DNA from 3 places in the Ideonella sp. FW305-24 genome. Region 2 is predicted to be linked to each of the others. Evidence: predicted binding sites of a transcription regulator. Region 2 holds the regulator's gene; each other region holds the start of a gene.
The links. The regulator FliA, encoded in region 2, starts transcription of late flagellar genes. The targets are predictions, from matches to a motif close to CTAAAGTTTNNNNNNNNNNNGCCGNTA.
Positions count from the first base shown of each region.

Region 1: fliS (flagellar export chaperone FliS) is a predicted target of FliA. The motif match lies at 3,436-3,462, and genes of this name have one in related genera.
Region 3: AC3WR5_RS00465 (SPM autocatalytic domain-containing protein) is a predicted target of FliA. The motif match lies at 5,589-5,615, and genes of this name have one in related genera.

Region 1 is NZ_JBYTAI010000013.1:2,052-12,699, forward strand. Features, by position in the region: partial or broken gene AC3WR5_RS26005 (RHS repeat protein) at 1-294, opposite strand, end outside; gene AC3WR5_RS26010 (hypothetical protein) at 400-696, opposite strand; gene AC3WR5_RS26015 (helix-turn-helix domain-containing protein) at 693-821, opposite strand; gene AC3WR5_RS26020 (XRE family transcriptional regulator) at 1,095-1,787, shown strand; gene AC3WR5_RS26025 (flagellar brake protein) at 1,805-2,563, opposite strand; gene AC3WR5_RS26030 (flagellar protein FliT) at 2,614-2,913, opposite strand; gene fliS (flagellar export chaperone FliS) at 2,965-3,399, opposite strand; gene fliD (flagellar filament capping protein FliD) at 3,623-5,074, opposite strand; gene AC3WR5_RS26045 (flagellin domain-containing protein) at 5,214-6,059, opposite strand; gene AC3WR5_RS26050 (flagellin domain-containing protein) at 6,443-7,288, opposite strand; gene AC3WR5_RS26055 (flagellin domain-containing protein) at 7,606-8,451, opposite strand; gene AC3WR5_RS26060 (glycosyltransferase) at 8,714-9,817, shown strand; gene AC3WR5_RS26065 (PPK2 family polyphosphate kinase) at 9,857-10,648, shown strand, end outside.
Region 2 is NZ_JBYTAI010000016.1:107,394-118,041, forward strand. Features, by position in the region: gene AC3WR5_RS29275 (acyl-CoA dehydrogenase family protein) at 1-1,001, opposite strand, end outside; gene AC3WR5_RS29280 (helix-turn-helix domain-containing protein) at 1,501-2,475, shown strand; gene AC3WR5_RS29285 (antibiotic biosynthesis monooxygenase) at 2,586-3,227, shown strand; gene AC3WR5_RS29290 (RNA polymerase sigma factor FliA) at 3,466-4,179, opposite strand; gene AC3WR5_RS29295 (MinD/ParA family ATP-binding protein) at 4,198-4,983, opposite strand; gene flhF (flagellar biosynthesis GTPase FlhF) at 5,007-6,647, opposite strand; gene flhA (flagellar biosynthesis protein FlhA) at 6,715-8,754, opposite strand; gene AC3WR5_RS29310 (NACHT domain-containing protein) at 9,350-10,648, shown strand, end outside.
Region 3 is NZ_JBYTAI010000001.1:111,322-121,969, reverse strand. Features, by position in the region: gene AC3WR5_RS00490 (DUF1353 domain-containing protein) at 1-520, opposite strand, end outside; gene AC3WR5_RS00485 (DUF8370 family protein) at 742-2,256, opposite strand; gene AC3WR5_RS00480 (DUF4422 domain-containing protein) at 2,682-3,434, shown strand; gene AC3WR5_RS00475 (hypothetical protein) at 3,481-4,347, shown strand; gene AC3WR5_RS00470 (GSCFA domain-containing protein) at 4,362-5,450, shown strand; gene AC3WR5_RS00465 (SPM autocatalytic domain-containing protein) at 5,798-10,648, shown strand, end outside.

The DNA of each region.
Region 1 (10,648 bases), on a different contig from region 2:
ATAGAATGCGCCAGTGGGATTATCGGCGGCAGTCCCCAGGCGCTCACCGAGCGTCCGCCGCCGCCCTGCAGCTACAGGTAGCGCGCTGTTTCCAGGCAATGAAACGTCCTGCTGAACAAACTCCAGGCTGCCGTTGTAGATGTTAACCTTGTCACCAAACAGGTCTGAGCCATACGCCGTGATGGTTCTGGCCGAACCAACGCGTTTGTATTCTTCGTCATACTCATCCGCATGCACCCCGTGCAGCAGCAATGCGCCTGCCAATGCCATCAGGCATTTGATCTTTCTGGACATTCCACCCTCCGTGTTTTTTGCGCGTTGGAGATTAGGTGAGGAAGGGGTGGGTCGCCCATCCCCAAAATGGGGTATCTGGTGAGGCATTTGACGAAGCAGTTTTCATCACGGGTCTTCCGGACCGCCGGACGGCTGTGGCCAATGCAGGCCCACGCTGGCGGCGTTTTCGTTGCTCATGCTGATGAGCCGCGCCACGACCAGCGCGAGGTCATCGGCATCGGTGGTGCCCACGATGAGCTGGGCGGCCGCCATCACATTCGGCAGCGAGCTTTCCGGGCCCACAGCCTGGCGCAGCGCGCTGCGGGCATGAGGGCCCAGGCGCTCATAGGCATGGCAGATGGACAGGTACAGCCGGCGGGGCCGCATGTCGCCGGCGGTCCAGGGGGTGGGCGCCGCGGTCATTTGAGCCCCAGCGCCTTGGCAATGCGATGGCCATCTCCGAAAGTGGCACGGTTCACGCCACGGAGCACCTGGCTCACGGCCTGATAGCGAAAGTCGTTGAGTTCTGCCCACTGCTTCAGTGTCATGCCCTCCTGCTTCAACCGGGTCTTGACCTCTTCCGGCGTCAGAAGCGGAGGACATTGCTCTTTTCGAGACCTCATTGATCAATTCCCCTGAGTTTGATGCTCGTTTTGGATCAATGATAAAGCTCCATAAAGGACATCCACAAGAGCATCCTGTCCTCTGGCATGGGGATGAAAAGCGCAAGGGCACAGGTTCGTCACGGCGAAGCTCACCCGGGCACAGGGGTGAACTGGGGGAGAATTCGTAGCGAATCGCTATCAATTCCGCCACCCCTCATGCCTTCCAAGTCTTTCGTGCCCAGCGCGGATGCCGCGTCTTCCCGTCAGGCGCCGGCACTTGACGTCGCTGCGGTCACGGCGCGGCTGCGCTCGGCGATGGCCGAGGCGGGCGTGGATCAGGCGCGGTTCGCCAGCCGGGCCGGTGTTCCGTTCAGCACGGTGCGGGCATATCTCTCAGGCAGGCGCCTGCCCAGCGCCGAGTTCCTGGCCGGGCTGCACGCGGCGTATGGCATCAATCCCGTCTGGCTGTTGACGGGTGAATCGCCGATGCAGCGCGCGGACCAAGCCCCGGCCATCGGCTGGCACAGGGTGGATGGCGTGAACGAGCCGACGGCCCGCTACGGGCCAGGCCATGCGCTGCGGCTGCCAGAGGACTGGCTGGCGGCACGGGAGCTGAAGCCGGAGGCCCTTTGCGTGGTCAGGGTGGATGGCAATGCCATGGAGCCGGCCCTGCGAAGCGGCGACCTGGTGGTGATCCATCTGAAGGACACCGTGCCGCGCAGCGGCTTCATGTACGCGCTGGTGCAAGGCCCGGAAACGCTGGTGAGGTTGTGCCAGCGGCTGCCGGACGGCTTGATCCGGGTGAGCAGCGCCAACCCGGCGTATCCCGCCTTCGACCTGGACCTGGAGGCCACGCCCGCCGTGACGGTGCTCGGGCGCGTGGTGGCGTCGCTGCGCGACTGGTGCTGAGGCCGGGCCGAAGGGCCTCAGTCCAGCGACAGCATGCGTCGGCGCTTCTGGGTGTTGTCGATATACCGCTGAAGCGCGCGGGTCGCGTTGGCGTCCAGCCGGGTCAGTTCGCAGCCCAGGCGCACGCCCTTGGCTTGCGGCTGGATGGAGGTGACGTGGTGGACCATCAGGCTGGTCTGGAATTCGGTGTCGCCGTCCAGCGAGAGCCGGGTGCCGTGGATGACCACGCCAGGCTCGACCGGGGGCACGTTTTCCGGCAGGAACAGCGCGCAACCGCCAGCACTGACGTCCAGCACACGCAGCTCGAGCCGCATGTCGGGGATCTGCGGGTGGCGAAAGCTCGCCGTCGGCGAGGTGCGTTCCAGCGTGCGCACGCGGTAGGCTGAGCGGCGCTGGAAGCGGAAGAGTTCGCGCGGCATGCTGGTCTGCAGCACGCAGGCGTTCTTGCCATGCACCAGCAACCGGTCGGTCACGTCGAACTGCAGCTTGATCTGGTCCAGATAGCCGACGGCCGAGGCCTCTTCGGCCTCGACCAGGCGCTGCGCGGCGGGCGACATCAGGTCCACGCTGAAGGCCAGCTTGCCCTGCGTCGCGTCGATGCTCCACAGCGTGGTCTGGTAGGCCGTGCCGTCGGACCCGCTGAGGTTGATCACCACGCTGCGGTCCATCAGCGCCTTGAGCAGTGCGCGGATCTCGTGCGGCTCGTCAATGCGGAACTCCTGCATCGATGAACCCGCATGCGGGTTGATCGGGGCCGGGCGGGTGTCGGAAAACATCGGTGAATCCAGTCCGGAGGCGATGAGCGCGTGGGGCTGAGGACAGCCGCTCAGTGCAGCGTCTTGCTGCGGCCGGTCATCATCTGGTCGAGGTCGTCCAGCCAGGGCTCGGCCAGATGGCGGATCTCGGCATCGTTCAGCAAGATGCGCTGCATGATGCGCGACTTGACCTTGCTTTCCTCGGCCTGCAGCGATTCGGAGTGGGCAGCGTTCTTCAACTGGGCAATCAGGACGGCGCAAGCGCCTTCGAGCTTGACGACTTCATCCCAGTTGCCAACGCGGGCGGCTTCGACCATGTCGGCGCTGGCGCGTTCGATCGCCTCGTAAAAGTTCAGCAAGTTGGTGCTCATTTCAGTGTTCCGGCATGTCGTGTCGGGTCTCGGCGTGTCAAAACGCACGGCTCAGTTCAGGCCTTGGTGGACCTGAGGGCCAATGGCCTTCCAGGCTTGGCGCAGGGGATCGACGAGCGAGGCGCACTCATCGAGGATCTTTTCGTCGTTGCGGATGTTGGCCAGCGTCAGGCGCATGGTCAGGTAGGCGTAGAGCGACTGCAGGTCCAGCGCCAGGCGGCCGCCATCCTTCAGGTTTAGGCCGGCCTTCAGCCCTTCTTCGACGATGCGGGCGGCACGGCTGATGGCCTTGCCCTTGGACTCGATCTCGCCAGAGCGCATGTAGCCGCGGGCCTGGCTGACGGATTCCATGAAGCCGTCGAACAACATCTCCACCAGTTTGTGCGGCGAAGCATCGACGATGCTGGTCTCGACACTCACGCGGCGGTAGGCGTGGGCCATGGCACCGGCTTGGCCGAGCGCGTAGGAGAAGCTGGGGGTGAACATTTTGTGAAGTCCGTTTGTTGTTCCGCTTGTGTTGTTTATCGGTGCCCCGTGCGGGCACTTGAGGCGGACCGATCTCCCGTATCACCCCGGGTTTCCGGACAGTTTCAAGACAGATCCAGGGGCTTTTCCCTCTGTGGAACGGCCCTGGAAAGCCCATGAAAAAAGGCGCCCGCAGGCGCCTTCGATGACATGAATCTAGGGAAAGTACCTATCTTTCCGGCGCTCAGGACGACGACGACAAGGCCGCCATCTGCTGGGTGACATAGGACGACAAGGCGTTGAGCGACGCCATCTGCGTGTCCAGCGCCTGGTACTGGGCCTCGTAGCGGGCCTGGACGCCGACCAAACGGGCCTCCATCGAGTCCTGCTGCGACTGGTTGCGTTTGATCGCGGCGTTCAGCGCATCCTGCCGGGTCTGCAGGCTGCCGTCCGAAGCGGTGGCGGCGTCGGCAAGGTCGCGGAAGCGATCCATGAAGCCGGAGCTATCGGCATCGGCGCCGTCGGTGGCCAGCGCCTTGCGCACCTCGGCCGGATTCTTCATCGCAGTTTCAAGCTTCGCGCTGTCCAGCTTCAGGGTGCCGTCCGCGGCCATGGAGATGCCGATGTCGGACAGGTGCGACAGCGAAGACGAGGCCTTGGTGCCGTCGTTGATGATGCCGCGCATCTGCCACTGGAAGCCGATGGCGGTGCGGTCACCCTGCAGCGGCGCGCCCTTCTTGGCCGTTTCGTCGTACTTGGTCTGGTCCTTGATGTAGCTGGCCAAGTCATTGAAGGCCTTGACGAAATCCTTGATGCCGGTGGTCACCGCGTCGGTGTTGTCGGTGATGGTGATCTCGGTGGTCGCGTCACCCGTCACTTTGCCCACGGTGAAGGTCACGCCTTCGGCCACGGTGCTGAAGGTGTTGGTGCTGGACTCGACCTGGATGCCGTTGACCGTGGCTTTGGCATTGCCGGCCGCCAGGTTGCGCGTCATCGTGTTGCTGGAAGCGGTGGCGTCATAAGCCAGTGCCGACAGACCGGTGCCGGCATCGCCATCGTCACTGGTTTCGCTTGCCGTGATGCGGAAGCCGTTCTCGGCGCCGGTGGCAGTGGAGCGCAGCGACAGGCGCGAGCCGTTGGCGTCAGTGACGATGCTGGCCGTGACGCCGGCACCCGCCGCGTTGATCTTGTCCCGAACGGACGTCAGGCTGGTGTCGTCCGGGCCGATGGTGATGTTCAGCGCGCTGCTGCCATCCTTGGCAGTGAAGCCACTCGCAGGACTGCCGCTGCCCCAGGTGCCCAGTTCGATCGTCAACGTGCCTTCGCTCAGCGTTGCGCTGGAAGACGAAAACGCGCCCGAGGTGAGCGTCTGGGACGAGGCCAGGGCCTGCACGGAGACGGAATAGCTGCCAGCGGCTGTGCCATCTTCGGCCGAGCCGGCAACGGCCGTGCTGTCGCTGGAAGTGAAACTCTTCTTCGACCACAGGCTGAGGTCGGCCAGCGCCTGGGCCTTGTCGCCCATGGTCGAGGCATAGCTCTGCATCTTGCCCATCGAGGACAGCGTGGTGCTGAGCGTCGTCTGCTCGGTGGCCAGCAGGTCAACCGGCCTGTGCTCGACCGCCATCAGCGACTTGATGATGGAAGTGACGTCCAGCCCGGAGCCAACGCCCATCGAGGAAAGAGTGCTGCTGGTCATGGTCGGCCCGTCCTTCTGTCCGGCGAGGAATCACCGGTTCTGTGACAACAATGTCGGCGCGAGCACCACGAACTTGAGGGGCTGCGCACCGGAAAGAAAGCCGGCGTCGCGCCGCGTTTGCGCGGCCCCCGGCCGGAGATCAGCCCAGCAGCTTCAGCACCGACTGCGGCAGCTGGTTGGCCTGGGCCACCATCGCCGTGCCGGCCTGCTGCAGGATCTGCGCGCGGCTCATGTTGGCGGTTTCCTGCGCGTAGTCGGCGTCCATGATCCGGCTGCGCGCGGCGGCCTGGTTCTCGACCGATTGCTGCAGGTTGGAGATGATCGCGTCGAAGCGGCTCTGGGTCGCACCGAAGGTCGCACGGGTGTTGTTGACCGTGTCGATGGCCGCGTCGATGTTGTTGATCACATCGGCAATCGCGCCTGACGTCGCCGCAGCATCGATCACCGCGCTGGTCGAGGTGACCGTGGTGATGTCGCTGGACGTCGCCATGTTGGTCGTCGCCACGTCGATCACGTCGTCGGTCGTCGTGTTGGCGCCGATCTGGAAGGTCAGCGTCGTCGCATCGGCGCCCAGGATGTGCTTGCCGTTGAAGGTCGTGCCACCCAGCACGCGGTTGATTTCCGACTGCAGCTGGGTGAATTCCTTGTTCAGCGAATCCTTGTCGGAACTCGAGTTCGTCGAGTTTCGTGCCTGGACAGCCAGTTCCCGCATGCGCTGCAACGCGTCGCCCACCTTGGACAAAGCGCCTTCCGCGGTCTGCGAGAGCGAGATGCCGTCATTCGCGTTGCGGATCGCAACGTTCATGCCGCGCACCTGCGAGTTCATGCGTTCTGCAATCGCCAGGCCTGCAGCGTCATCCTTGGCGGAATTGACACGCATGCCGGACGACAGTCGCTGCATCGACGTCTGCAACGACGACTGCGACATGTTCAGGTTTCGCTGCGCGTTGAGCGAAGCGATGTTCGTGTTAATGGTCTGCGGCATGTGAGCACTCCTCAAGAATCAACCACACCCGGCGAACGTGCCGGCTTGCATGAACCGCTGCGGGTTTGAAACCGCCGCGGGCCCTACAGCCCGGCACTCGATCACCGTCGAAAAGCGCCGCGTCGGATTGACACGGCACCGGACTCGTCAGTGCTTCCGGACCACGCCGCCCGAGCAAGGGCGATGCGTTAGGTGTGATTCTCAAAGCAGTGCCCGATCTGCAAAGCCGCGAAATGCAAGCCGAATCGGGTCTTCTTCCATCCTGGCTTTCGCCGGGATGCCGAACCCGGCCAAAAGCCGGGTGCGGATGGGGAGCCAATGTTCAGAAGGAGGCCAGCGAGGCCGGGGTCGCCCCCGTGTCGCCGGCTTCCTCAGCCCTTTGTTTACTGCAGCAGACGCAGGACCTGCTGCGGCAGCTGGTTGGCCTGGGCGACCATCGCGGTGCCGGCCTGCTGCAGGATCTGGGCGCGGCTCATGTTCGCGGTTTCCGTCGCGAAGTCAGCGTCCATGATGCGGCCGCGGGCTGCGCTTTGCGATTCCACGCCTTGCTGCAGGTTGGCGATCACCGCGTCGAAGCGGCTTTGCGTGGCACCGAAGGTGGCGCGCTGGTCGTTCACCGTGTTGATGGCGGTGTCGATGTTGTCGATCACCGTCGCCAGGGCACCCGAGGTGGCGCTTGCATCGATGGCAGCCGACGAGCCGGTGACAGCGATCATGTCCGTGTTCGTCACCATGTTGGTGGTGTTCACGGTGATGGTGTCGTCCGCGCTGGTGTTCGCGCCGATCTGGAAGGTCATGGCGGTCGCATCGGCGCCCAGCATGTGCTTGCCGTTGAAGGAGGTACCCCCCATCACACGGGTGATTTCTTCCTGCAGCTGGCCGAATTCCTTGTTCAGCGAATCCTTGTCGGAGCTGGTGTTGGTGGCGTTGCGTGCCTGCACTGCCAGTTCACGCATGCGTTGCAGCGAGTCGCCCACCTTGGCCAGTGCACCTTCAGCGGTCTGCGCCAGCGAAATGCCGTCGTTGGCATTGCGGATCGCGACGTTCATGCCGCGAACCTGCGAATTCATCCGTTCGGCGATCGACAGGCCAGCGGCGTCGTCCTTGGCCGAGTTGATGCGCATGCCCGAAGACAGGCGCTGCATCGAGGTGGACAGCGACGATTGCGAAGAAGCCAGGTTGCGTTGAGCGTTCAGCGAGGCAACGTTGGTATTGATGGTTTGAGCCATGATAGTTACTCCAGAATGGGTTCCAAAAGTCTTCCGGTTAAAGCACCGGCGGTTCGTCTTTCGCCTAAGCGCCGGGTGCTCCTCCGGTCGGGCAACTACTCATTTGCCTGACCCTTGGCCATCTCACCGGACCTACAGGACACCGTTGTTTGCGTCCTGTGAGTGGGATATCGGATGCGACTTTTGGAACCTTTAGGACTATCTGCGCCTGCACCCCGAAGCAGCGTCCTGGCAACGCCGGTTCGGGAATTCAGTGGGCTCAGGCCGGTTCGGAAAGAACCGGTTCAACCTGCGACCCTTGCTGGGCCGCCTTGGCGTCATCGAAGCAGCGACAGCACTTGCTGGGGCAGCTGGTTCGCCTGGGCGACCATCGCAGTGCCTGCCTGCTGCAGGATCTGGGCGCGGCTCATGTTGGCGGTTTCGGTCGCGAAGTCGGCGTCCATGATGCGGCCGCGGGCGGCGCTCTGCGCCTCCACGCCCTGCTGCAGCTGGGAGATCACGGCGTCGAAGCGGCTTTGCGTCGCACCGAAGGTCGCGCGCTGGTTGTTGACCGTGTCCAGGGCGGTGTCGATGTCGTCGATCACCGAGGCGATGGCGCCCGAGGTGGCCGAGGCGTCGATGCTCGCCGAGGAGCCGGTCACCGCCTGCATGTCGCTGTTGGTCACCATGTTGGTGGTGCTGACATTGATCACGTCGTCGTTGGTGGTGTTGGCACCGATCTGGAAGGTCATGGCGGTCGCATCGGCGCCCAGCATGTGCTTGCCGTTGAAGCTGGTGCCGCCCATCACGCGGTTGATTTCGCTCTGCAGCTGGCCAAACTCCTTGTTCAGCGAGTCCTTGTCGGAGCTGGTGTTGGTCGAGTTGCGGGCCTGGACCGCCAGTTCACGCATGCGCTGCAGCGAGTCGCCCACCTTGGCCAGCGCGCCTTCAGCGGTCTGCGCCATCGAGATGCCGTCGTTGGCATTGCGGATGGCCACGTTCATGCCCCTGACCTGCGCATTCATGCGTTCGGCGATCGACAGGCCGGCAGCGTCGTCCTTGGCTGAATTGATGCGCAAGCCGGAAGACAGGCGTTGCATCGAAGTGGACAACGACGATTGCGAGGCCGACAGGTTGCGCTGTGCGTTCAGCGAAGCAACGTTGGTGTTGATGGTGGAAGACATTGGGATAACTCCTGCACGGGGCTTGATAACAAGGACCGGAATGGCCCTGGGGTTGCGCCCCCGCTTCAGTTTGTTGGGGCCGTACCCTGGATTTCGGAACCTTGATCGCCGGACTTGAGGGTTTTTTTTCCCGCTTTTCCTTCGATCAACCGGACGCGCTTTGCGGCCTGGGTGGCAGCCGGTCGTCTTGCCGACCAAATGGCCGCCGCCCACCCTGCTTATCGACCGATTGAAGACACCCTGCAGTCCTAAAGTTTCCAAAATGACGGCCAAGCCCCCGCCTCCCCGCCCGCAAGACCCACCGCCCGGCGCCCAGCGCTTCCGGGTGGCGCTGGTGATGATCGTGCGCAACGAGTCGCAGCAGCTCGGCAGGGCGCTGGCCAGTGCCCTGCCCTGGGTGGACGAAGCGCTGGTGCTGGACACCGGCTCCACCGACAACACCGTGGCCCTCGCACGCGCCGCAGGCGCGCGCGTGGCCCATTTCCAGTGGACCCATGACTTTGCCGCGGCGCGCAATGCCGCGCTCGCCCTCGCCGGCGCGGACTGGCACCTGGTGCTGGACGCCGACGAATGGATTGCCGAGGGCGGCCCTGCGCTTGCTTCTCTGCGTGAGTTTGCACCCACTTTTGTTGGCGCCGTGCGGGTGGACAGTCGCCAGGGCGAAGGCCCGCAGGCCAGCACCGCGCCCAGTTGGCTCAGCCGCGTGCTGCCAGGCCATGTGCGCTACGCCGGCCGGGTCCATGAACAGCCGCAGCACCAACTGGATGTGCAGCGCCTGCCGGTGGCCGTGGGTCACAGCGGCTACGCGCCGGCCGCACTGGCCGCCAAGGCCGGCCGCAATGCCAGGCTGCTGCTGGCAGATTTGCGCGAACAGCCAGCCGATGCCTACCTCTGGTACCAGCTGGGCAAGGACCACGACGTGTACGAGCGTTACGCAGACGCCGTGGCCGCCTTCGACCGCGCCGAGGCACTGACCCTCAGCGCCGGCCGCGGCCGTCCGGCCTGGCTGCACGACCTGGTGATCCGCCGCCTGCACGCCTGGAAGCGCTGTGGCCGCCACGCCCAGGCCTTGCAATGGGCCGAGGAAGCGCTGGTGGCCTGGGCCGAATCACCCGACTTCTTCTTTGCCTTGGGCGACCTGCTGCTGGACTGGGCCGCCGACGAACCCCACCGCGCCGAACACCTGCTGCCGATCATCGAACAGGCCTGGCAGCGCTGCCTGCACCTGGGCGAGCGGCCGGAGCTGGAAGGCGCGGTGGCCGGCCGCGGCAGCGTGCTGGCGGCCAACAACCTGGCACTGCTGTACGACTTGATGGACCGCCCGGCCGAAGCCGCCTCCTGCCGCGCCCTGGCTGACGCAGGCTGAAGCCGGGGTCGACCAGCTTCCGCCTGTCATCATGGCGGCATGCCTGCCCGCCAAACCCCCCTGAAACAGCTGCTGGCCAACCACCAGTTCGCCAAGCCCAACCGCGAATTCAAGCTTGCGGCCATCGACACCGCCGCCAAGCCCTTCTCCGGCGGCGACAAGGCCGATGACAAGGCCGCGGTCGACGCGCTGGCGCTGGAGCTCGACACCCTGCAGAACCTCTTCTTCGCCGACCGCCGCTTCAAGCTGCTGGTCGTGCTGCAAGGACTGGACACCAGCGGCAAGGACGGCACGCTGCGCGGCGTGTTCGGCCGCATGAGCCCGCTGGGCGTGCGCACCGTGGGCTGGAAGGCGCCGACCGAACCGGAGCGCGCGCATGACTTCCTCTGGCGCATCCACCAGCAGTTGCCCGCAGCCGGCGAGATCACCGTCTTCAACCGCAGCCACTATGAAGACGTGCTGGTGCCGGTCGTCAATGGCCAGCTGAGCCTCAAGCAGACCTCGCAGCGCTACGCCCAGATCAACGACTTCGAGCGCCTGCTGAGCGAAACCGGCACCGTGATCGTCAAGTTCATGCTGCACATCTCCAACAAGGAGCAGCGCCAGCGCCTGCAGGACCGGCTGGACGACCCGACCAAGCGCTGGAAATTCCAGTCCGACGACCTCACCGTGCGCAAGCAGTGGGACGCCTACCAGCAGGCCTACCAGCGGGCCATTGCCGCCACCGCGACCCCCTGGGCACCGTGGACCATCGTGCCGGCAGACTCCAAGACCCACCGCAACCTGATGATTGCCACGGTGCTGAAGGACCAGTTGCAGCGGCTCAAGCTG
Region 2 (10,648 bases):
CTGCGGCCCTCGGTGAGGTCGAGCTGGTGGCAGGCTTTCCAGGTCAGGTAGCGCGCGGCCTCGATGCGCATCTTGATGTCGGCCAGCATGAAGCCGACGTTCTGGTGCTCGATCACCGGCACCGTGCCGGAACGCTTGTCGCTGCGGGCGAATTTCAACGCCACGTCGAAGGCCGCGCGCATCACGCCCACGCAGGCCGCGCCGATCAGCGCCGCTGTCCATGCGAAGGCACCCTCCACCATGGCGATGCCGTCGCCGGGCTTGCCCACGATGTTGGCGGCCGGCACGCGCACGTTGTTGAAGTGGATGCGCGGCGAGATCGTCGCGCGGTGGCCCACGGTGTCGAGAATGCCCACGATCTCGATGCCCGGCGTGCCGCCCGGCACCATGACGACCGCCAGCGAATCCTGCGGCGGCAAGGCCGGGTCGGTGCGGCAGATGACGCTGTACAGGTGCGCGCCCTTGCCGTCCCAGCCGGTGCCATTGGTGGTGTAGTGCTTGGCGCCATTGATGACCCATTCGTCGCCTTCGCGCCGGGCAAAGGTCTGCACGCCGACGGACGGGTCGGGGTTGTCGTAGTTGGCCCCGCCGGTGACTTCGGTGAATGCCAGTGCGGCCAGGCGCGAGCCGTCCTCGGCGAAGTCCGGCAGGAAGCGCTGCTTCTGCGCCTCGGTGCCGTGATGCAGCACCGCATGCAGTCCCAGGCCGGTGCCCAGCAGGGCGGTTGGCACGTTGACATCGACGGCGGCGAGCTCTTCGGCTGCCAAAGCGAAGTCCAGCGTGCTGAGTGCGGTGCCGCCGATCGAGGCCGGCAGCAGCGCCTTGACGAAACCGGCGTCGGCCATGGCCTTGTAGAACGGGCGCGTGGCGTAGAACCGGTCCTCGGGCCGGGGGATCGGGGCGATGGTGGGCGCGACCTTGCGCAGGACCTCGGCACCGAACGCACGCGCGCCCATTTGCAGGCCCTGCTGCGCCTCGGAGAGCTGGAAATCGATAGCCATGCGAAACGACCTTTCTTGCGGGAGTTGGGGAAAGCGACGATGGATCGTAGGCAGGGGGTCTGCTGTCATCTCGCCAGTCCATGCAGGCCCAATTGATGATTCGCGCAAGCACGGCAGCGCCGCCCTCCACCGCTCTCGCCAAGGCGCGGGCACGCCCGTTCGCGCCACCGCCGGCACGCGATGGCCTCCGTGCTCTGGCCCGGACCTTGCATCTTTTCGGTCCGCAGGCGCCTGGATCCGGGCCTGCGCCACCTGCCACCGCACCGGCGTGCGAAAAGGCTGCACCGAGATGACGCAGCCTGCGCGCGCCTCGTGCACAGCATGGGCACACGCTGCAAGCCCGTCACGCCATGAGTTGTCTTTTCGTGCAAGGCCAGTTGACGATCTGTGCAAAGCGAGCACCCACATGACGCGCTTGAACGGCATGCCATGCCGCGCCACCGCCGAGCGGCGCCCGCGCCTGACATGGGCCGCGCGTGTGCCCGCGGAGTAGCCAGCAATGCAGCGGGTCTGGACCACCGAAGCCTGTGCGCAGCACGAGCGATTCAGCTACTGGCGCGAGGTCCTCTGCCAGGCCTTTGTTTCGCTCAATCCCGTCCTCAAGCAAAGCGACCCAGGGCCCGATTTCACCGGCGAGGCCAGTTCCAGCCCGCTCTCGCTGAGCATGCAGACCCGCGTGTTCTCACGCAGCCAGTTCGTCCAGCGCCGCTGGGACGAGATCCGCCGCAATCCGGTCGAGTTCTGCTTCGCGAACTTCCAGTTGGAAGGCTCGTGCGTGGTTCGCCAGGATGGCCAGGAAACGCTGGTATCGCCTGGCGACTTCTCGATCGTGGACAGCACGCGGCCGTATTTCCTCGACTTCCGTGAGGACTGGCGCGTGCTGTCGTTCCGCATCCCCAGGAACCAGCTTGTGTCCCGGCTCGCGGCACCGCACCAGGCGACTGCACGCTGCGTCAGCGGACAGACCGGGCTGGGCCTGGTCGCAGCCCGCTTCGCCCGGTCGCTGGAACAGGTGGGCGCCGCCACCAGCATCAGCGCGCAGGACGGGCTCAGCGCCGCGCTCAACGGCATCATCACCACCGCGCTGGGCGCGACGCTGGAGGCCCAGGAACAGGACCGGCTGCCGGTGCGCGCAGCCTTTCGCCAGGCGGTCGAGACCTACATTGCCGACCACCTGATGGAGCCACAGCTCGGGCCGGACCAGCTTGCCGCGCGCTTCCGGGTTTCCCGCCGCACGCTCTACGGCCTGTTCGAGGAGGCGCCGCTGTCCGTCAGCAGCCTGATCCGGGAGCTGCGCCTGCAGCGCAGCGCCAGCGACCTGCGCAGACCCGGCCATCCGGGCGTCCTGGCGGTGGCCTTGCGCTGGGGCTTCAACGACGCCTCGCACTTCTCCCGGCTGTTCAAGCAGCGCTTCGGCGTCTCTCCGCGCGGGTTCGCTGCCGGCCAGGCTGCCGCTCGGGAAGACGACCGCTGAGAGCCTGAGGCGGGCGCTGGCCACTTCTTGCGCAAATCCACCGCAGTGGGGAGGGCTGCATCGGCCATTTGGCCGAAGCCTGGCCGGGCCTTTTGCGCCCACAGTGCGGCATGGACACCGCTCGCATTCCCCCGGCACATGCCACCGATGAAAGACGCCCGGAACTGCGCTCTGCAGACCTGCTTCAGGTCGTGGCCAGCGAACTGCCTCAGGCCGAAATGATCACCGCGGTGATCCGCCAGCGTGTGGACCCCGCCCGGCGCGGCGACTATGAGGCCTGGCTGCACCGCATCATCCTGGTTGCCGCCCGCTTTCCCGGCCACAGAGGCGCCCACGTCATTCCGCCGTCGCCAGGCGAGACGCTCTACACGATCACCATCCAGTTCGACACCATCGCCCATGCCGACGACTGGTTTCGCTCCGAGGCGCGCCAGGCGCTGCTCCGAGAAGCCGAGCCCATGCTGACCGGCCCGGAGGAAGTGAAGACCGTCACCGGACTGGAATTCTGGTTCGAGCCGCGCGCCGCCATGCCGGCGCCACGCCGCGCGAAGCAGGCGCTGGCCACGCTGTCGGTGATCTATCCGCTGACCACCGCGCTCGGCCTGCTGATCGGCCCCCTGGTCCACGGCTGGCCCACACCTTGGGGCCGCCTGGCCGGCAACCTGGCCGTCTCCACCGCCACCGTGCTCCTGATGACCTACCTGATCATGCCGCGCTACACCCGCCTGCTGTCGCGCTGGCTGTCGCGGTAGGCACGCGGCACGGGCCGCCCAAAAAGAAAGCCCCGGGCCGGACATCAGCGCGGGGCTCTAACGACTTTTCGCAAGTCGGAGGAGGAGTCAACACGAAAACAATGCGATCAACCCGGGTGGGTTGAGACTGCCAACATCAGAGTGCCGAGGACTGCCTGGTGGTTGTGCCACTGGTTCCCAACAACGGCTCTTTCGACGGGGCTGGCCGTGCGCAAGGCACGGCCGAAAAAACGGGGGCTTACCAGGCGCGCAGCTTGACCCGCAGGCGGGCGATGGATTGGCTGTGCAGCTGGCAGACGCGGGATTCGGTGACGCCGAGCACGGCGGCGATTTCCTTCAGGTTCATGTCGTGCTCGTAGTACATGCTCATCACGTACTGTTCGCGCTCGGGCAGGTTCTTGATGGCTTCGACCAGGGCCTCGCGCATGCGGTGGTCCTGCAGCATGGCCAGCGGGTTGGCTTCCGCGTCGGCCACGTGGCGGTCCAGGTACTCGTCGCCGCCTTCGTCGCCCGACATGTCTTCCAGGTAGACCAGCTGGGTGCCGCGCACCTTGGTCAGCGTGTCCTGGTAGGCGTCCAGCGAGACGCCCATTTCCTTGGCGATTTCGCTTTCCTGCGGTGGGCGGCCCAGCTGCTGTTCGAGTCGATGCACGGCGGCTTCGATCTCGCGCTGCTGGCGGCGGTTGCCGCGGCTCATCCAGTCGGTGCCGCGCAACTCGTCGAGCATGGCGCCGCGGATGCGCTGGGTGGCGAAGGTCTCGAACTGCACGCCCTGGCCCACGTCGAAGCGGCCCAGCGCATCGTTCAGTCCGATCATGCCGACCTGTATCAGGTCGTCGATCTCGACGTTGGCAGGCAGCTTGGCAATCATCTGGTGCGCGAGGCGGCGCACCAGAGGGCTGTACTGCTTGAGCAACGCATTGGCGTCGAGACGGCCGGTGGCGGTGTACATGAATGCAGTCTCCGTCTATCAATCCAGGGAAAGTGAGGCGCCCTGGCCGGCAAGTGCCGGGCTGGGGGCGAAGGAGGAAGGCGCGGCCAGACCGGTCAACTGGTCTTCCGCCAGCTGGGACAACTCGGGCGAGGCGGGCTTGTTCAGGGAAACGTCACGGTCGACCGCAGCCCAGTTGCGCATTGCGGCGGCCAGGAAGTTGTCGGCGCAGCTGGACAGGCGGTCGGCCACGCGCTCGGCGCGGCGCGGCCGCGAGGCCATGCCGACCAGCAGGTCAAAAGCCATCAGCCCCAGGCGCTGCGAGAGCAGCTTCATCGCGGCATAGGCCTCGGTGAGGCTGACCGATTCGAGCCCCGCCATCAGGATGGGGCAGACCTCGCGCGCACCCAGCAGGCGGCACAGGTCGCGCGCCTCGGCGTGCACGATGATGACGTGGGCAAACGGCGCGGCCTGTTCCACCGCCGCCAGCCAGGCTTCGCTGGAGCCGCGGCTGTTGACATGGCGGCGCGGCAGGCCGCGGGCGGCCAGGTAGGAAACGCTGTCGCCCAGGCGTTCAATGCAGGACGGCAGGTCCATGTCGACCAGCTCGTTGGGCAGCGGCGAGCTGTCTGCGGCGTCCAGCACCAGGGCATGGGCACCCAGCTCGGCAAAGGCCAGGCTGAGGCGCTCCAGCATCACGGCGGCCATGTCGACATGCGGGTTGGCGACGACCGGCACGATCTGCACCTGCTGGCCGGAAAAGAGGCGGCGCAGGCCATCGGCCTGGTCGGCGGTGGTGGAAGCGTTGGAGGTGAAGGCGTTCATACGGCTACTGGCATTCACTGGGGTTACAGGCGCTGCATCGGCGCGGCACCGGGCGCGGCGGCCGGGCGGTGCAGGGCCGAGAAGACCAGCTGCACGTCGTTGGCATCGATTCGGTAGGCCGCGCTGCCGCCGCCACGCATCGCGCGGTGCATCAGCGCGTTGGCCGACAGGCGGTGCCAGTCTTCCGGCACGCGCTGGCCGTTGGCCACGCCCAGCACCTTCATGCGGTGGCGGATCACGGCGTCCAGCGCGGGGGCCAGCTTCACGGCTTCGTCGAGCTTGGAGAGGATCACGCCCTTGCATTGCGCGGCGCGCCAGGCGGTCATCACGTCGTCAATGGTTTCGCCTTGCGACGAAGCGTCCACCACCAGCAAGCGCTGGATGGAACGGTGCTGCAGCATCTCCAGCAGTTCGCGGCAGCGCGCATCGCGCTGGGCCATGCCGGCGGTGTCGATCAGGACCATCTTCTTGCCCGACAGCAGGTCCAGCAGGTCTTCCAGCGAAGCGCGGTCATGGGCGGTGTGGACGGGCACGCCGAGGATGCGGCCATAGGCGCGCAGCTGCTCGTGGGCGCCAACACGGTAAGCGTCCAGCGTGATCAGGCCGAGGTGGTTGGCGCCGTGCGCGGTGGCAAAGGCGGCGGCCAGCTTGGCGGTGGTGGTGGTCTTGCCCACGCCGGTGGAGCCGATCATCGCGAACACGCCGCCCTGCTCTTCCAGGGCCGGCTCTTGCTCACCGGTCAGCAGGTTGCGCTCCAGCACGGTGGTGGCCCAGGTCAGTTCGTCGCTGGTGCCGGCAGGCAGGGACTCGACCAGCTTGCGCGTCAGGCCGGGCGTGAAGCCGCAGTCCATCAGCTTTTGCGACAGCACGGCCTGGCGCGGCTCGCGCTGCAGCTTTTCCATGAAGGCCAGCGTGCCGAAGCGTTCTTCGATCAGGCCCTTCATCGAGCGCAGCTCGTTAACCATGTCGATCTGGTCGCGTTGCTGGCCGACCGGCTCGCCCAGCGTGGGAATGTCCATGCCCAGGTGATCGGGCTGGCGGCGCACCGGGCCGCGGCGCACCGGTGCCGTGGGTACCGGCACCGACATGCGGGCCGACAGCGTGGGGGCCTGGGCCAGCATGGCTGCGGTGGGCGCCGGGGCGCGCTGCGGCTGCTGGATGGGTGCCTGGGCGCGGGCCATGGCCTGCGGTTGCGGCGCGGGTGCCTGCGGTTCGTGTTGCGGCTCGGCGCTGCTGTCGATCGCGGCCTGGCGGCGGCGCAGCATGCGGTCGCGCACATAGTCCTGGAAGGACAGCGTGCTCATCGCCAGCTGTTCGACGTCGTCGTTCACGCCAGCGCTCAGGTCGTGTTCCATCGGCGAAGGTTCGGCAGCCGGCGGCGGCAGGCGGTCGGCCAGGCGGCGGCCGGGCGCGGCACGCTCGGCCTGCAGGCGCTCGGCGCGCGCAGCCAGCGATTCACGGGCGGCCGGGCGGCCAGCAGCCGGCGCGGCGGCCTGGCTGGAGACACGCTCCAGCTGCTCGACCGAGTCCGGCGCCATGGCCAGCACTTCCATGCCTTCGGCGCAGGGTTTGGTGGACAGCACAACCGCGTCTTCGCCAAAGGCCTGGCGCACCAGGGCGAAGGCCTCGCGCGACGTGCGCGCGGTGAATCTCTTGACGTTCATGCTGCTTGCTCCTGCGAAGCCACCGAGGGGGCGGCGCGCCAACTACCTTGAGCTCGGAAGAAGGAGGTCATGCGGCACCTCCGATGATCGAGCCGATGCGGATCGAATGCGTTTCCGGAATCTCGCTGTGGGCCAGCACCTTCAGGCGCGGTGCCGCCCGCTTGAGCAGGCGCGCCAGCGGTGCGCGCAGTGCGTCGGGCACCAGCAGGCAGGCCGGGTGGCCCAGGTTCTCCTGCTTCTTCGCGCTCTCCGCCGCCTGGCGGGTCAGCGTGTCGGCCACGCCCGGGTCCAGCGCAGCGCCGTGCGGCGAGTTCAGGGCCTGGGTCACCAGGCGTTCGAGTTCGGGTTCCAGCGCGATCACGTCGAGCTCCTTGGCCGGGCCGTAGATCTGCTGCACGATGGCCGGGGCCAGGTGAATGCGGATGCGGCGGGCCAGTTCGGCCGGGTCGGTCACCATGCTGGCGTGTTCGGCCAGGCATTCGACGATGGAGCGGAAATCGCGGATGTGCACGCCCTCTTCCAGCAGCAGCTGGAGGACTTTTTGCAGGGTAGCGATGCCGACCATCTTGGGGACCACGTCTTCGATGAGTTTGGGAGCGAGCTTGGTGACATGTTCGACCAGGGCCTGGGCTTCGGTTCTGCCCAGCAACTTGGCCGCATTCATTTGCATCAAGTGTGAAAGATGGGTGGCCACCACGGTCGAGCAATCAACAACCGTAAATCCAGCCATTTGGGCCTGCTCCTTCTGGCGCTCCTCTATCCACACTGCGGGCAAACCGAATGCCGGGTCCACGGTCTTGGTGCCGGGCAGCTGCGGCGCGTTGCCGCCGGGGTTGATCGCCAGGTACATGCCCGGATAGGCCTCGCCCTCGCCGATGGTGGCGCCGCGCAGCGTGACGCGGTACATGCTGGGCTTGAGGTCCAGGTTGTCGCGGATGTGCACCGAGGGCGGCAGGAAACCCACTTCCTGGGCGAACTTCTTGCGCACGCCCTTGATGCGGCCCAGCAGGTCGCCCTGGCGCGCCTTGTCGACCAGCGCGATCAGCCGGTAGCCGACTTCCAGGCCAAGGGTGTCCACCGGCTGCAGGTCGTCCCAGGTGGCCTCGGCGTTCGAGGCCGGCGCGTTGTCCACCACCGGCCGGGTCGCCTCGGTGGCCTCTTCCTTCTGGCGCTTGGTCAGCCACCAGGCGTAGTAGCCGATCAGGCTGGCCATCGCCAGGAAGACGATGTTGGGCATGCCGGGGATCAGGCCCAGCGCGCCGATGATGGCCGCCGTCAGCCCCAGCGAGCGCGGCGAGGTGAACATCTGGTTGCGGATCTGGCTGCCGGTGTCTTCACCGGAACCGACACGCGACACCACCATGGCCGCGGCGACCGAGATCAGCAGGCCAGGAATCTGCGCCACCAGCGCGTCACCCACCGCCAGCAGGATGTACGAGCTTGCCGCTTCGGAGACCGACAGGCCGTGCTGGGCCATGCCAATGATGAAGCCGCCCACGATGTTGATCACCAGGATCAGCATGCCGGCCATCGCATCGCCGCGCACGAACTTCAGGGCACCGTCCATGGAGCCGAAGAAGTCCGCTTCTTCGCTCACTTCCGAGCGCCGCTTCTTGGCTTCCTTCTCGTCGATCAGGCCCGCATTCAGGTCAGCGTCAATCGCCATCTGCTTGCCGGGCATCGCGTCCAGGGTGAAACGCGCGCCGACTTCGGCGATGCGCTCCGCGCCCTTGGTCACGACCACGAAGTTGATCACCACCAGGATGGCGAACACGATCAGGCCGACCGCGAAGTTGCCGCCGATCAGGAAGTGCCCAAACGCCTCGATCACCTTGCCGGCAGCGCCTGTCCCCGTGTGGCCCTGCACCAGCACCACGCGGGTGGAGGCCACGTTCAGCGACAGCCGCAGCAGCGTCGTGACCAGCAGCACGGTTGGGAACGCCGCAAAGTCCAGCGGCTTGATCATGTTGGCCGCTACCAGCATGACCATCAGCGACATCGCGATGTTGAAGGTGAACAGCACGTCCAGCGCAAACGGCGGCAACGGCAGCACCATCATCGACAACACCATGACGATGAACAACGGCGCCATCAGCGCCTTGATCATGGCCGTGTTCTCGCCGAAGAGGTTCTTCAGCTGAAGGGTGAGAGCGTTCATGTGGGCGTGGCTTGGGCAGCAATCAGGTGCCCCGCCATGGTGCCGCGGGAGGGCCGCGGACTTGAGCCGGATAAGAGGGGGGAAAGCGCCTGTCTTCCGCGCGGTGCCACCACTGGCCGCATCCGTCATCCGACGCTTGGCAAGTCAACGGCTTGCCAGCAGAATCTGTAACAGGTGCCGGTTTTAGCGGCGGATTTTTGTGGTGGTGGGAGCCAACGAATGGGGAGGGGAATTCAGATGGATCAAGGACTTGCGCCTAGCAGGCTGCTGAAATACTGTTTCACGAGTCATGTCTCAAAAAGTCCGACCTCACAAAACGGGCCACAGGCGATTTTTTTCGAACCAGGGAAGGGGTGAGGCACCCTCCCAATGGCCTTCAACAAAGGTAGCCAAACGGTATTTCAGCAGCCTGCTAGATGGATACCGGCTGTTACGCAGGCGTGCGATTTTATATACGGCAGTGTGGAGCCGGATACAACGCGTTAGACCTCACAAACCACCGCGTCGCTCGTCGCCCCCTGAAGTCAACCATCACTGCCGCCGTATGCTTGAAGAAGTAGTTGAGAAAACGCTGGGGCTCGTCGCCCCTTGGTGCAAGGATTTCTTAGACGGGCGTCTCAAGAAGATCAACGCGTGGAGACAGAGACGCAAACAGGAGCGTAGGTCCGCGCGCAAGCGGCCACTTCTCGCCGCCGCGCACATTGCAGATGCGAACCTGACTTCAGGTGAAATCGTTAGCGGAACCTTTACGCTACGTGGCGACGATAGCCTAGCCCGCCTCAAGCTACATATTGACGAGATATCTAGCTGGAGCAGCCGCATTCGATTTCGAGATATGTCGCACGAGCGCGCTCTAAACGACATCTACATTGATCTAGACACATTTCTGATTCCTGTTAGTTTGCACCAAAGCCATAGAGAGCGACGCAAGCTGACACCATTACGCAAGGCAATCTCGGAAACAACCAAACACTGTGTCGTCCTAGGTCAACCGGGAGCGGGCAAGACGACCTCCATGCAAAAAATCTGCTCGTCCTTCTTCGAAAATTCGTCGGATTCTCGATACCGTTTTCCATTGCTAGTTAGATTCAGAGCAATCGACTACGCCGAAACGGAATTCCCGATTCGAAAGTATCTGAAAAACTACTTAATCTACGATCTAGAGTTGACAAATGCCTTCATAAAACTCGATCCCGACTCGGCCTCTGGCGTTGCAGAAGATGTCTTCTGCGCGATTCTGAACGAAATGGAGGTCTTGCTTGTTCTAGATGGGTTTGATGAAATTCCAACACGGACGGCCAAATCGGCGGCACTGAAGGAGATTCGCGCACTTTGCGCAAATTTGCGAAAGAGTAAGGTTCTTGTCACATGCCGCGCCGGAGAGTTCAACTACACAATTCCAGAGTGCCAGCCGTTCGAAATTGCCCCACTTACACCTGATCAAGTAGCGACTCTTGCTCGAAGGTGGTTGCGAAAAGAGGACGACCTACAAGCCTTTCTCGATGCCGTCTGGAGCAGTCCATTTGCTGATGTATCCATCAAACCACTCACGCTGGCTCACCTTTGCGCCATTTACGAGCGAACGGGAGGAATTCCAGAAAAACCCAAATCCGTCTACAAGAAGATAATCTGGCTATATCTATCCGAGTGGGACGAGCAGCGATCAGTTGTCAGACAGAGTCAGTACGGAAAATTTGACACAGACAGGAAGTTTGAGTTCCTATGCAGCTTGTCCTACTCATTGACAGTTGATTCCGAAGTGATCGAGTTCGATGAGCCCATTCTTGAGTCCGCATATCTAGCCATCTGCAATGGCTTCGGTCTTCCCAAGGAGGAGTGCACA
Region 3 (10,648 bases), on a different contig from region 2:
CGCTGTAGTCAGCTCTTCGCGAGTAAACCCCAGCGACCCCGGAGGTTGACTTGAAGTTATTTACGCAGTTCCTCCCACAGTTCTTGCCGGGAACTAGCGTGATCCACTTTGGCCCACCGAGGAACACTGCGAAGTACATGGTCTTTGCCTTGGCCAGCGACACGCCTTCTGCGATCAAACCCTCATAGAAAACCTTGTGGGTTTGCCTCCAGGGCCGTACGTTTCGATCGCAGTAGTGATCGTGAACAACCGCTGCCTTGATGAATTTCGGATCAAAGGGCGACCCAACGAAAGGTTGAAAGATTCCAGGGATCGACGCTCCGTCGGTTGGAAGGCCTGCCCTTGCTTCCCATACCACCTTGGCCGAGTCCGTGAACCTGAGAGCATTCTTCAGCGTGCACTGGCCCATCTGCTCGCAGCCAGAGGGAATCAGTTCAAGGATTCCTTCGAATTGCGCTTGCGCGCTGCAACTCCAGAGCAGGAGCAACATTGCGAGTGCGCGCGCTTCCAAATAATGCATTGGGTCCTCCTGAGATACTCCGATGAGCATTCTATGACGCCTAACAAGATGCTGGGGTCAAACAGCATGTTGGGGTCAACTCTTGCATTGCGATATCGCCCTGCAGATAAACGATCCGTCGTTGCGCATGAAAGTGAATGTAGTAATGCAAAAATTGACCCAATACTGCTATAAAAGTCAATTACTTGGTGCGACTGACTTGAGGTGTCTCATTGGTGAGGCTACATCACCAGCGCGGTGAACTTCTTGCGCAGCAGAGGGTACTCAGCCCCCCCGTTTGAGGCTACGTACTCTCTTACGAGGATGGCGAGATCCTCATCTGTGAGATGGACGATATAGCCACGCTGGTCAAGCGCGGTATCGCGGCAGCGATTCTTCAAACGGTCGTCGTCTTCGACGGAGCGGCAAACAAGGATGCCGACCTGTCCGCGAGAGGGACCGAAGCGGCCGGACAGCTGATCAACTTCAGGATTCCCTACTTCTTTACCGTAATTCTTGCATTCCACGAATATGTGAGCGGAGGCGTAGTGGGATGAGAGCCAAGAGTAGAAGCCAGTCTGCGCACTATTTATGTAGGTGATATCTACCCGCTTTCTACCATCGTGCAGCTCATGTTGCTTTTTGGGAGCCGAGAGAGATGGAAAGAACAGCGCGCTTAGTAGCGCCTCTATCGAATTCTCATATTGAGCTGCCGAGTCTCTGCCGACAGGAATCTTGGTCACTGCCTCGAGCAACTGCTCGAACCGAGGAGCATCGATGTTTTCGATCTCTGCCAGTTGATGATGAGTGATTGGACGCGAGGTTCTTACCGCGTCTTTTTTGTATTGCTCCAAGATGTCTGGGTGGCGAAGGCTCTGATCGGCAATCGTTAGTTTGTCTGCTCCATACTTGCTTCGCAGCGACTTCTTGGTAACGCGTGTTCTTCCGTCCGTCAGGACGTGTACTAGAGACGAATTGATTGACTTCTCGTGAACCTGCATCCTCGGCAAGAGATAGTGCGTATAGTAGCGCTGTACGTCGTAGACCAAACGATGTCGGACGGCGATCTTTGGCACTAGTAGGAGGGCGCCGAACGGGGTGACTGGCAACTCAATGAGCGAATCTTCCCATCGGTCGTGAAGTGGATTCCAAATGGGGCCTGAGTCGACATCCCTTTGCAGTGGGATGTCGTAGTAACGGCACATGTCTTGGGTATATCGAATTAGTGGACCGCGGAGGATGTTGCAGGCTGCGTCCGAGATTCGATCTGGCCCGACGCGATCAATGAAGAGGCACGCGTCTTCGATGTCCTTGAGCAGACCAGTCTTCCCAGCCTTACTTTTGCTCAAAGCTGTCCAGAAGTCCATTGCGAACCCTCGGCCGATCCCGCTGCCTTGAGATTGACCGCGCGAAAGACCCAGGTGAAACTCATTTCGCTCTGATAGACCTTCAAGCATTACGAGACCAGATGCGCGGTCATCTTCTTGAATGTGCTCAAGGAGTCTTTGGAAGAAGTGCTGCAGCAACGAACTGCATTCGGAAGCCCAGGCTGTTTCCATGCCGCGGATACGACTTGGATCTAGGAACACTGGAATGTCATTCCCAATTGGCACATCAACGAAATCGAGTGTTGTCTGATCTCGACCGAGAGAGAAGTGCTTCGAGACCCGTAGCTTCGGGTTTGCCTTTGTCATCGATTTCTCCCCCCAGTTCTTTGGAGTTACATTGTGGGGCTCGGTGACGGATGCGGTTTCCATGAGGCCTCACGCGATGCAGCAGTCGAACCCGCTACGGAACCGGACTCAACGCCGGATACCAACACTCGCGGCAGTAATAGTGAGCCTTTTTTTGTCCATTGGGCCAGGGTATCACCGCAGTATCGAACGTGGAAAGAGGCGACTTCCTTCATCTTGAGGATTCAAGGCCCTGGGAGCTGGAGCGAGCTGGGCGCGGGGCTTCAAACCTGAGACTGCTGGACCTTTTCGCTTTGGTCGGTCAACCGCCGCTCGGTCGGAGTCTCGTTCGCCGCGCCCCTTCGCCCCCAAATAGCTCCCGAAACCACCCTTTACTTCCAGCAATGAAGACGAGGTCCCCTCGGTAAGGTCGCTGTGTCCAGATTGGTGCTCGTGTCCAGGGCTTGACCCGACCGGTTCCGAGGCTGGCGCAGCGTCAAGGAACCGAGATGAGTGACCCGCAGCAACTGACGATCTACCAGACCTTTCACAAGGACTACGTGCGCAATGCCGATTGCCCGTGGATCCAGCCTGTGGGGGTCAACGGCTACCTGGCCGAGGGCTTCAAGAGTGACGGGGAAGGGGACGACAACATCTCGTCGCTGAACTCGTTCTACTGCGAGCTGACGGCCCAGTACTGGGCCTGGAAGAACGCCACGGCCGACGTGGTGGGCTTCTATCACTACCGGCGCTACCTGAACTATGTGTTCGACGCGACCTGGCAGTACCAGACCACCGTGGGCGTGCCGGGCGATGCCTTTTTCCTCTCGTACCTGACGGCCGACGGCCAGCGCAGCAAGCTCGACGAGATCCTGGACGTGGCCGACGCCATCGTGCCCAAGCGCGCCGGCTCGAACCGCTCGATCGAGGCGCATTACCTGGCGCATCACCCTGCAGAAACCTGGGAAGCCTTCCTGGAAGAGCTGCACGACCGGCACCCCGAATACCGCAGGTTCATCCCGCTGTTCAAGCTGAACAGCACGATGTCGAACTGCAACATGGTCGTCATCCGCCGCGAGCAGTTCAACGCGTACTGCGAAGAACTCTTTCCGCTGATCGACGCGGTGTACGCGCGCATCGGCGCGCCTTACGACACCTACAACAACCGCTACCCGGGCTTCCTCGCCGAACGCTTCCTGGGTTTCTGGCTGCACGCCCGCGGGCTGCGCACTTTCGAAGTGCCGCTGATCCAGCTGACCTGACTGAACACCCGCCGCCACAGGCATTCCAGAAGAGGGAGACAACCCAATGATCTACATCATGGGCATGAGCCACATCCTGCCGGTGCTTGACGCCTGCAGCGCAGACGGGCTCAAGGCGCAGCTGGGCCGCATTTCCAACGACCAGGCGCCGCAGTTTGTCGACTGGCATACCGACCCGGCGCAGATCGCCGTGCCGGTGCAGGTGGCCAACCTCTACATCCGCCAGATCGCCCCGCACTGGGGCCCGACGCTGGCGCTGCAAAGCTCGCCCAGCGTGATCAGCATGGCGCCTGGCTTCCAGAAGATGCTGGCTGGCATGAACGGGGAAGGCGGGCAGGGTGGCAACGTGCTGTTCACCTTCATTCACGGCGAGGAGCACATCCACCTGGCGCTGCGCGAGCAGCCGCAGCCGCTGGACTTCTGGCTGCCCGAGCGGCCGGACCTCGCACCGCTGCCGGGCCGGCAGATCGTGCCGCTGTACGTCATTGAACGGCAGGTCGCGGCGCAGATCGCCAAGGCCCAGGCCATCCTGCTGGCCATCCGCGCGATGCAGCCTTCGATGCCGGTCTTCAACGTGGTGTGCCCGCCCACGATTCCTGGCGAGCGCTGGGACCCGGGCCCTGGCGTGGTGGACCCGGAAGCGGTGGACATGAGCCCGCTGTCGGTGCGGCTCAAGTACTACCTGGTCTACGCCCGGCAGATCCGTGAATCGGCGCGCGCCTGCGGCATCAACAGCCTGCTGCCGCCCGCAGAAGCCATGGACCCGCAGGGCTACCTGGCCGCTGAGTTCGCTGGCGATTCGGTGCATGGCAACAAGCGCTACGGCGCGCTGGTGCTGCGCCAGATGGCCGAGATCGCCGAGAAGACTGGCCAGCGCCGCGTGCCGGCCGAGTTGCTGGCGCAAGCCGCCTGAACGGAGAGATCGACATGCATCCCTATTCGAATCTCCCCCCTCGGGCCTTCTGGAAGAAGTTCGTGTCCGACGTGGCCTGGCGCGACCTGCCGCTCAACGACACGCCGAAGTTCCAGCTGCTGCGCAGCGACAAGGTCGCCACCGCCGGCAGCTGCTTTGCGCAGCACATCGCCCGCTACATGAAGAACGTGGGCATGGCGCCGTACATCGCCGAGCCGGCCCACCCGCTGATGCACCAGTTCGGCGGCGAGGTGGAGAGCTATCAGCAGTTCTCCGCCCGCTACGGGAACATCTACACCACACGCCAGTGCCTGGAGCTGTTCCAGCAGGCCTTCGGCCAGCGCCCCATGATCGAAGACTTCTTCGAGCAGGACGGCCGCTGGTACGACCTGGTGCGTCCCAGCGTCGTGAAGGCCGGTTTTGCCAGCCTGGAAGAAGCCAGGGCAGACCGAGCCTACCACCTGGGCCGCGTCAAGCACATGTTCGAGACGGCCGACGTGTTCATCTTCACGCTGGGCCTGACCGAATGCTGGCTCAACACCGAGACCGGCCACACCTACCCAGCCTGCCCGGGCACGGTCAAGGGCGAGTTCGATCCTGAAAAGCACGTCTTCCGCAACCTGACCTGCACCGAAGTCGTGGCCGACCTGGAAGCCCTGGTTGCCGCGCTCACCGAGGTGAACCCGGCGCTGAAGATCATCTTCACCGTTTCACCGGTGCCGCTGGTCGCCACCCGCAGCGAGCGCAACGTGCTGGTGGCGTCCTCGTATTCCAAGTCGGTGCTGCGCGCCGCGGTGGGCGAGGTCGAAGCGCGTCACGCGCAGGTCGCCTACTTCCCGTCCTTCGAAATCATCAGCCATGCGGCGTCGTTCGGCCAGTACCTGGCTTCGGACCTGCGCGAGGTCACAGAGCGCGGTGTCTCGCACGTGATGGGCTGCTTCCTGTCGAGTTTCTATCCGGAGCTGGCTGCCGCCGCTTCGTCGTCTTCCACCGCCGCAGCGCCTGCGGCTTCGGTGGCCTCTTCTTCACCGGCCGCTGCGGCCACTCCGGAGCTGGCGCCCCCGGTGGAATGCGATGAGCTGTTCAACGATGTACGCGCTTGACCACCCCTCCGCGTCGGCCTGCGGGTTAACCCGCGGAATCTTGCGGGTCCGTGAACGGCCAACGCCCAGGAAGCCCCGGTTTGCCAACTCTTCGGCAAGAAGAGGGGGTTTTCGGGCCCTGTTTGCTGCCTCCGGCGGCTTAAGTCGTTCGTCCACGGGACGAAAACCGACTGAGAGATCGGAATTCCACCGACGTCGCTGCCCTGCGACCGGCTGCTGCCCTGATCTCGGCGCAAGGCGAGGAGCCTCGGTTCAGCCCCTTGCGCACCGTTTGAAGTTTCTGGGTAGCAGTCGCGCCGCGACGCCGGCTCGTTCCATTTGAGATCACAAGTTAAAGGACATCTGTCATGGCCACCACTGTTCCGACCCTGACCACTGATCAGATCGCAGCTCTCTCGACCGCTGCCGTCGCCGCGCTGACCACCGAAGACTGGGCCGCGTTCAGCAATGCGCAGATCCAGGCCCTGGGCACCGCGCAGGCCGCGGCCATCTCGCCCGCCGGGATCGCTGCGATGAGCGGCAGCCAGCTCTCCGCCTTCGGCACCGCTGACTTCTCGATGCTGAAGACCGCTGCGATCAAGGCACTGACGGACGCGCAGCTCGCCGCCCTGACGACCGACCAGTTCGTCGCCATGTCCACCGGCCAGGTGGCCGTGCTGACCAGCTCGCAGATCGCCGGCCTGGCCACGAACCAGCTCGACTCGCTGAGCACCGGCCAGTTCGCCGCCATGACCAGCCTGCAGGTCGCCTCGATGACCGCCACCCAGGTGGCCGCGCTGGAAAGCGTGGACGTGGCTGCGCTGAGCACCGCCGCGATCAAGGGCATGACGGCCGACGCCGTCACCGCGCTGACCAGCACCCAGGCTGCCGCGCTGACCAGCGCGCAAGTCGCCTCGCTGAGCAGCACCCAGATCGCCGCGATGGACGTGGTGGACCTGCAGCAGCTGAGCGCCGACAAGATCCGCGCCATCGGCACCGCCGCCATCAAGGGCCTCAGCGCTGACCAGGTCGGTGGCCTGACCAGCGTCCAGGCCGCCGCACTGGGCACCGCCCAGCTGGCCGCCATCGGTTCCGACCAGCTGAGCTCGCTGAGCACCGCCAACGTTGCCGCCCTGAGCTCGACCCAGATCGGCGCGCTGAGCAGCGCGCAAGTCGCCGCGATGAGCAATGCGCAAGTTGCCGCCATCGAAACCGCTGACGTCGTCGCGCTGGGCACGGCCGCCGTCAAGGCCTTGAACGCCGACCAGCTCGGCGCCATGAGCACCGCGCAGTACGCCGCGCTGAGCACCGCCCAGACGGCGGCGCTGAGCACCACCCAGCTGCAAAGCCTCTCCACCGACCACCTGAACGCACTGGGCACCGCCCAGTTCGCCGCCATGAGCAGCGCCCAGGTGGCTTCGCTGTCGGCCGACCAGGTCGCCAAGCTCGAAACCGCCGACGTCGCTGCGCTGAGCACCGCCGCCGTCAAGACCCTGGGCGCCGATGCGCTGGGCGCATTGACCACCGCGCAAGTGGTGGCCATGAGCTCGGCCCAGCTGGCCCAGCTCGCCAGCAACCAGCTCGCCGCGATGAGCAGCGCCGCCATTGGCGCCATCGAAACCGCCGACATGGCCGCCATCAGCGTCACCGCGCTGAAGGGCCTGTCGGCCGACCAGGTCGGTGCGCTGAAGACCGCCCAGATCGCCGCCTTGAGCACCGCCCAGGTCGCCGCCTTGAGCGCTGACCAGGTCTCCGGCCTGAACACCGCCAACATCGCCGCACTGAGCTCCACCCAGGTCGGCACGCTGACCTCGGCCCAGCTCGGCGCGCTGAGCAGCACCCAGCTGGCCGCGATTGACACTGCCGACATCGGCGCCATCAGCACCGCGGTGCTGAAGACCCTGTCGGCCGACCAGTTCGCCACGCTGGGCACCGCCCAGCTGGCCGCGCTGAGCACCGCGCAAGTCGCCTCGCTGAGCGCCAACCAGCTGGCCGCGCTGGACACCGCCCACCTGGACGCGCTGACCACGGTTCAATACGCCGCGATGGGCAGCGCCCAGGTCGCCGCCATCACCGCCACCCAGGCCGCCAAGCTCGAAACCGCCGACCTGGCCGCGATCAACACCGCCGCCATCAAGGGCCTGAGCGTTGACGCCATCGGCGCGCTGACCACCGACCAGGTCAAGTACATGACCTCGGCCCAAGTGGCGCAGCTGTCCAGCGCCCAGCTGGGCGCGCTGACCGCAGGCGACGTGGGCGTGCTGAGCACCGCTGACATCACCGCCATCAGCACCGCCGCGATGAAGGGCCTGTCGGCCGACCAGATCGGCGGCCTGAACTCCCAGCAAGCCGCTGCGCTGAGCACCGCGCAAGTCGCCGCTTTGAGCAACGACCAGATCGCCGGCCTGTCGACCGCCAACATCGCCGCCCTGGGTTCCAACCAGATCGGCACGCTGAGCAGCGGCCAGTTGGCTGCGCTGAGCAGCACGCAGCTGGGCGCCATCGAGACGGCCGACATCAAGGCCATCTCCACCGCCGCGCTGAAGGCCTTGAGCCCGGACGTGCTGGGCAGCATGACTTCCGGCCAGCTGGCCGCGCTGACCACCGCGCAAGTCGCGGTGCTGAGCAACCAGCAGCTCTCGGGCCTGGCCACCGACGACCTGAACGCGCTGACCACGCTGCAGTTCTCCTCGCTGAGCAGCGGCCAGGTGGCCGCCTTGTCGGCTGACCAGGTGGCCAAGCTGGAGACGGCCGACGTGGCTGCCCTCGGCACCGCCGCGCTGAAGGGCCTGGGCAACGACGCGATGAACGCGCTGACCGCCGCGCAAGTCACGGCCATGGGCTCGGCCCAGCTGGCTGCGCTGAGCAGCGGCCAACTGGCGCAGATGAGCACCGCCGCTGTTGCCGCGATCGAGACCGCCGACCTGAAGAACATGGGCACGGCCACGCTGGCCGGCCTGACGGCTGACCAGCTGTCGCACCTGACGACCGCCCAGGTCGCCGCGCTGACCGCTGGCCAGATCGGCGCCCTGAAGGCCGAGCAGGTCGCCAACCTGACCGCAGGCGACGTGACCGCGCTGAGCTCCACGCAAGTGGGCGCGCTGACCAGCGCGCAGCTGGGCGCGATGAGCACCGCGCAGCTGGTGGCCATCGACTCGGCCGACATGAAGGCCCTCTCGACCGCCGCGCTGAAGGGCCTGAGCGCTGACCAGATCGCCTCGCTGACCACCGCGCAACTGGCCGCGATGAGCACTGACCAGAGCGCCGCCCTGGGCAGCGCCCAGCTCGGCAGCCTGAGCAGCGACAACCTGAACTCGCTGAGCACCTCCACCTTCGCCAACCTGACCAGCGCGCAAGTCGCCGGCCTGACCGTCAGCCAGGTCGCCAACCTCGCGACCAAGGACCTCGCCGCCATCGGCACCGCCGCGCTGAAGGGCCTGAGCAACGACGACATGGCTGCGCTGACCACCGGTCAGGTGGCTGCCATGACCAGCAACCAGATCGCCGCGCTGAGCACCGGCCAGCTGGCTGCGCTGAACACGGCCGACATTGCGGCCATCGAGACCATCGACATCAAGGCGCTGGCGACCGGCGCCCTGGCCGGCCTCACGGCAGACCAGGTCGGCGCGCTGACCGGCGCGCAAGTGGGCGTGCTGAGCACCAACCAGATCGCCGCGCTGACGCCCGGCCAGATGTCCGGCATGAGCACCGCCGGCGTGGTTGGCCTGACTTCGGCGCAAGTCGCCGTGCTGACGACTGCGCAAGTCGCCGCGATGGGCACGGCCCAGGTGGCCGCCATCGAGAGCGGTGACCTGAAGGCCTTGTCCACCGCCGCCATCAAGGTGATGAGCGTCGACCAGGTCAGCCACCTCACCAGCGGCCAGCTCGGCGCGCTGACGACCGACCAGGTCGCCGTGCTGAGCGCCGACCAGCTCGGCTCGCTGGGCTCCACCGCGCTGAACGCGATGGGCACCAGCCAGTTCGCCACCCTCACCAGCGCCCAGGTTGCAGGCCTCACCGCCGCGCAAGTGGCCAAGCTGGAAACGGCCGACCTGGCCGCACTGAACACCACCGCGCTGAAGGGCCTGAGCGCCGACGGCATGGCCGGCCTGTCGACCGCCCAGGTCGCCGGCCTGACCAGCACCCAGGTGGGCGCGCTGAGCAGCACCCAGCTGGCCGCGCTGACGCCCGCCAACATCGCGATCATCGAAACCGTCGACATCAAGGCCCTGAGCACCGCCGCCCTGGCCGGCCTCAGCTCGGCCCAGGTCGATGCGCTGACTTCCACCCAGCTGGCCGTGCTGAGCTCGGCCCAGATCGCCGCGCTGACGGTGGACCCGTCCTCGCTGGGCGGCCTGTCGACCGCCGACATCGTCGCCATGACCTCGACCCAGGTCGGTGGCCTGACCTCGGCCCAGGTGGCCGCGATGAGCACCGCCCAGTTGGCGGCCATCGAGACCGCCGACATCAAGGCCCTCTCGACCGCCGCGCTGCACGCGCTCAGCGCCGACCAGCTGAACAACCTGACGACCGCGCAGATGGCCGCGCTGAGCTCCGGCCAGATTGCCGGCTTCAGCAACGACCAGCTGGCCGCCCTGTCTACCGCCAACCTGAACGCGCTGGGCACCGCCCAGTTCGCCGCGCTGACCAGCGCCCAGGTGGGCGCGCTGACGGCGGCGCAAGTCGCCAAGCTGGAGACCGCCGACCTGGCGGCCATCGGCACGGCTGCGCTGAAGGGCCTGAACATTGACGACATGGCTGCGCTGACGACCGCACAGGTCGCCGGCCTGACCAGCACGCAAGTCGCGGCGCTGAGCAGCGGCCAGGTCAACGCACTGACCACCGCTGACGTGGCGGCCATCGAAACCGTGGACCTGAAGGCGATGGGCTCGGCCCAGCTGAAGGGCTTCTCGGCCGACCAGATCGCTGCGCTGACCAGCACCCAGGTGGGCGCCCTGGCCACCAGCCAGCTGACCGCGCTGAGCTCCGACCAGGTCGCAGGCCTGTCGGCCGCCAGCCTGGCCGGGCTGACCTCCACGCAGGCTGCTGCGCTCTCCGGCGCGCAACTGGCCGCGATGAGCTCGACCCAGCTCGACGCGATCCCGACCGGCGACATGAAGTCGCTGAGCACCGCTGCGCTGAAGGCACTGAGCGCCGACCAGGTCGGCTCGCTGACGACGGCCCAGCTGGCCGCGCTGAGCACCGACCAGATCGCCGTG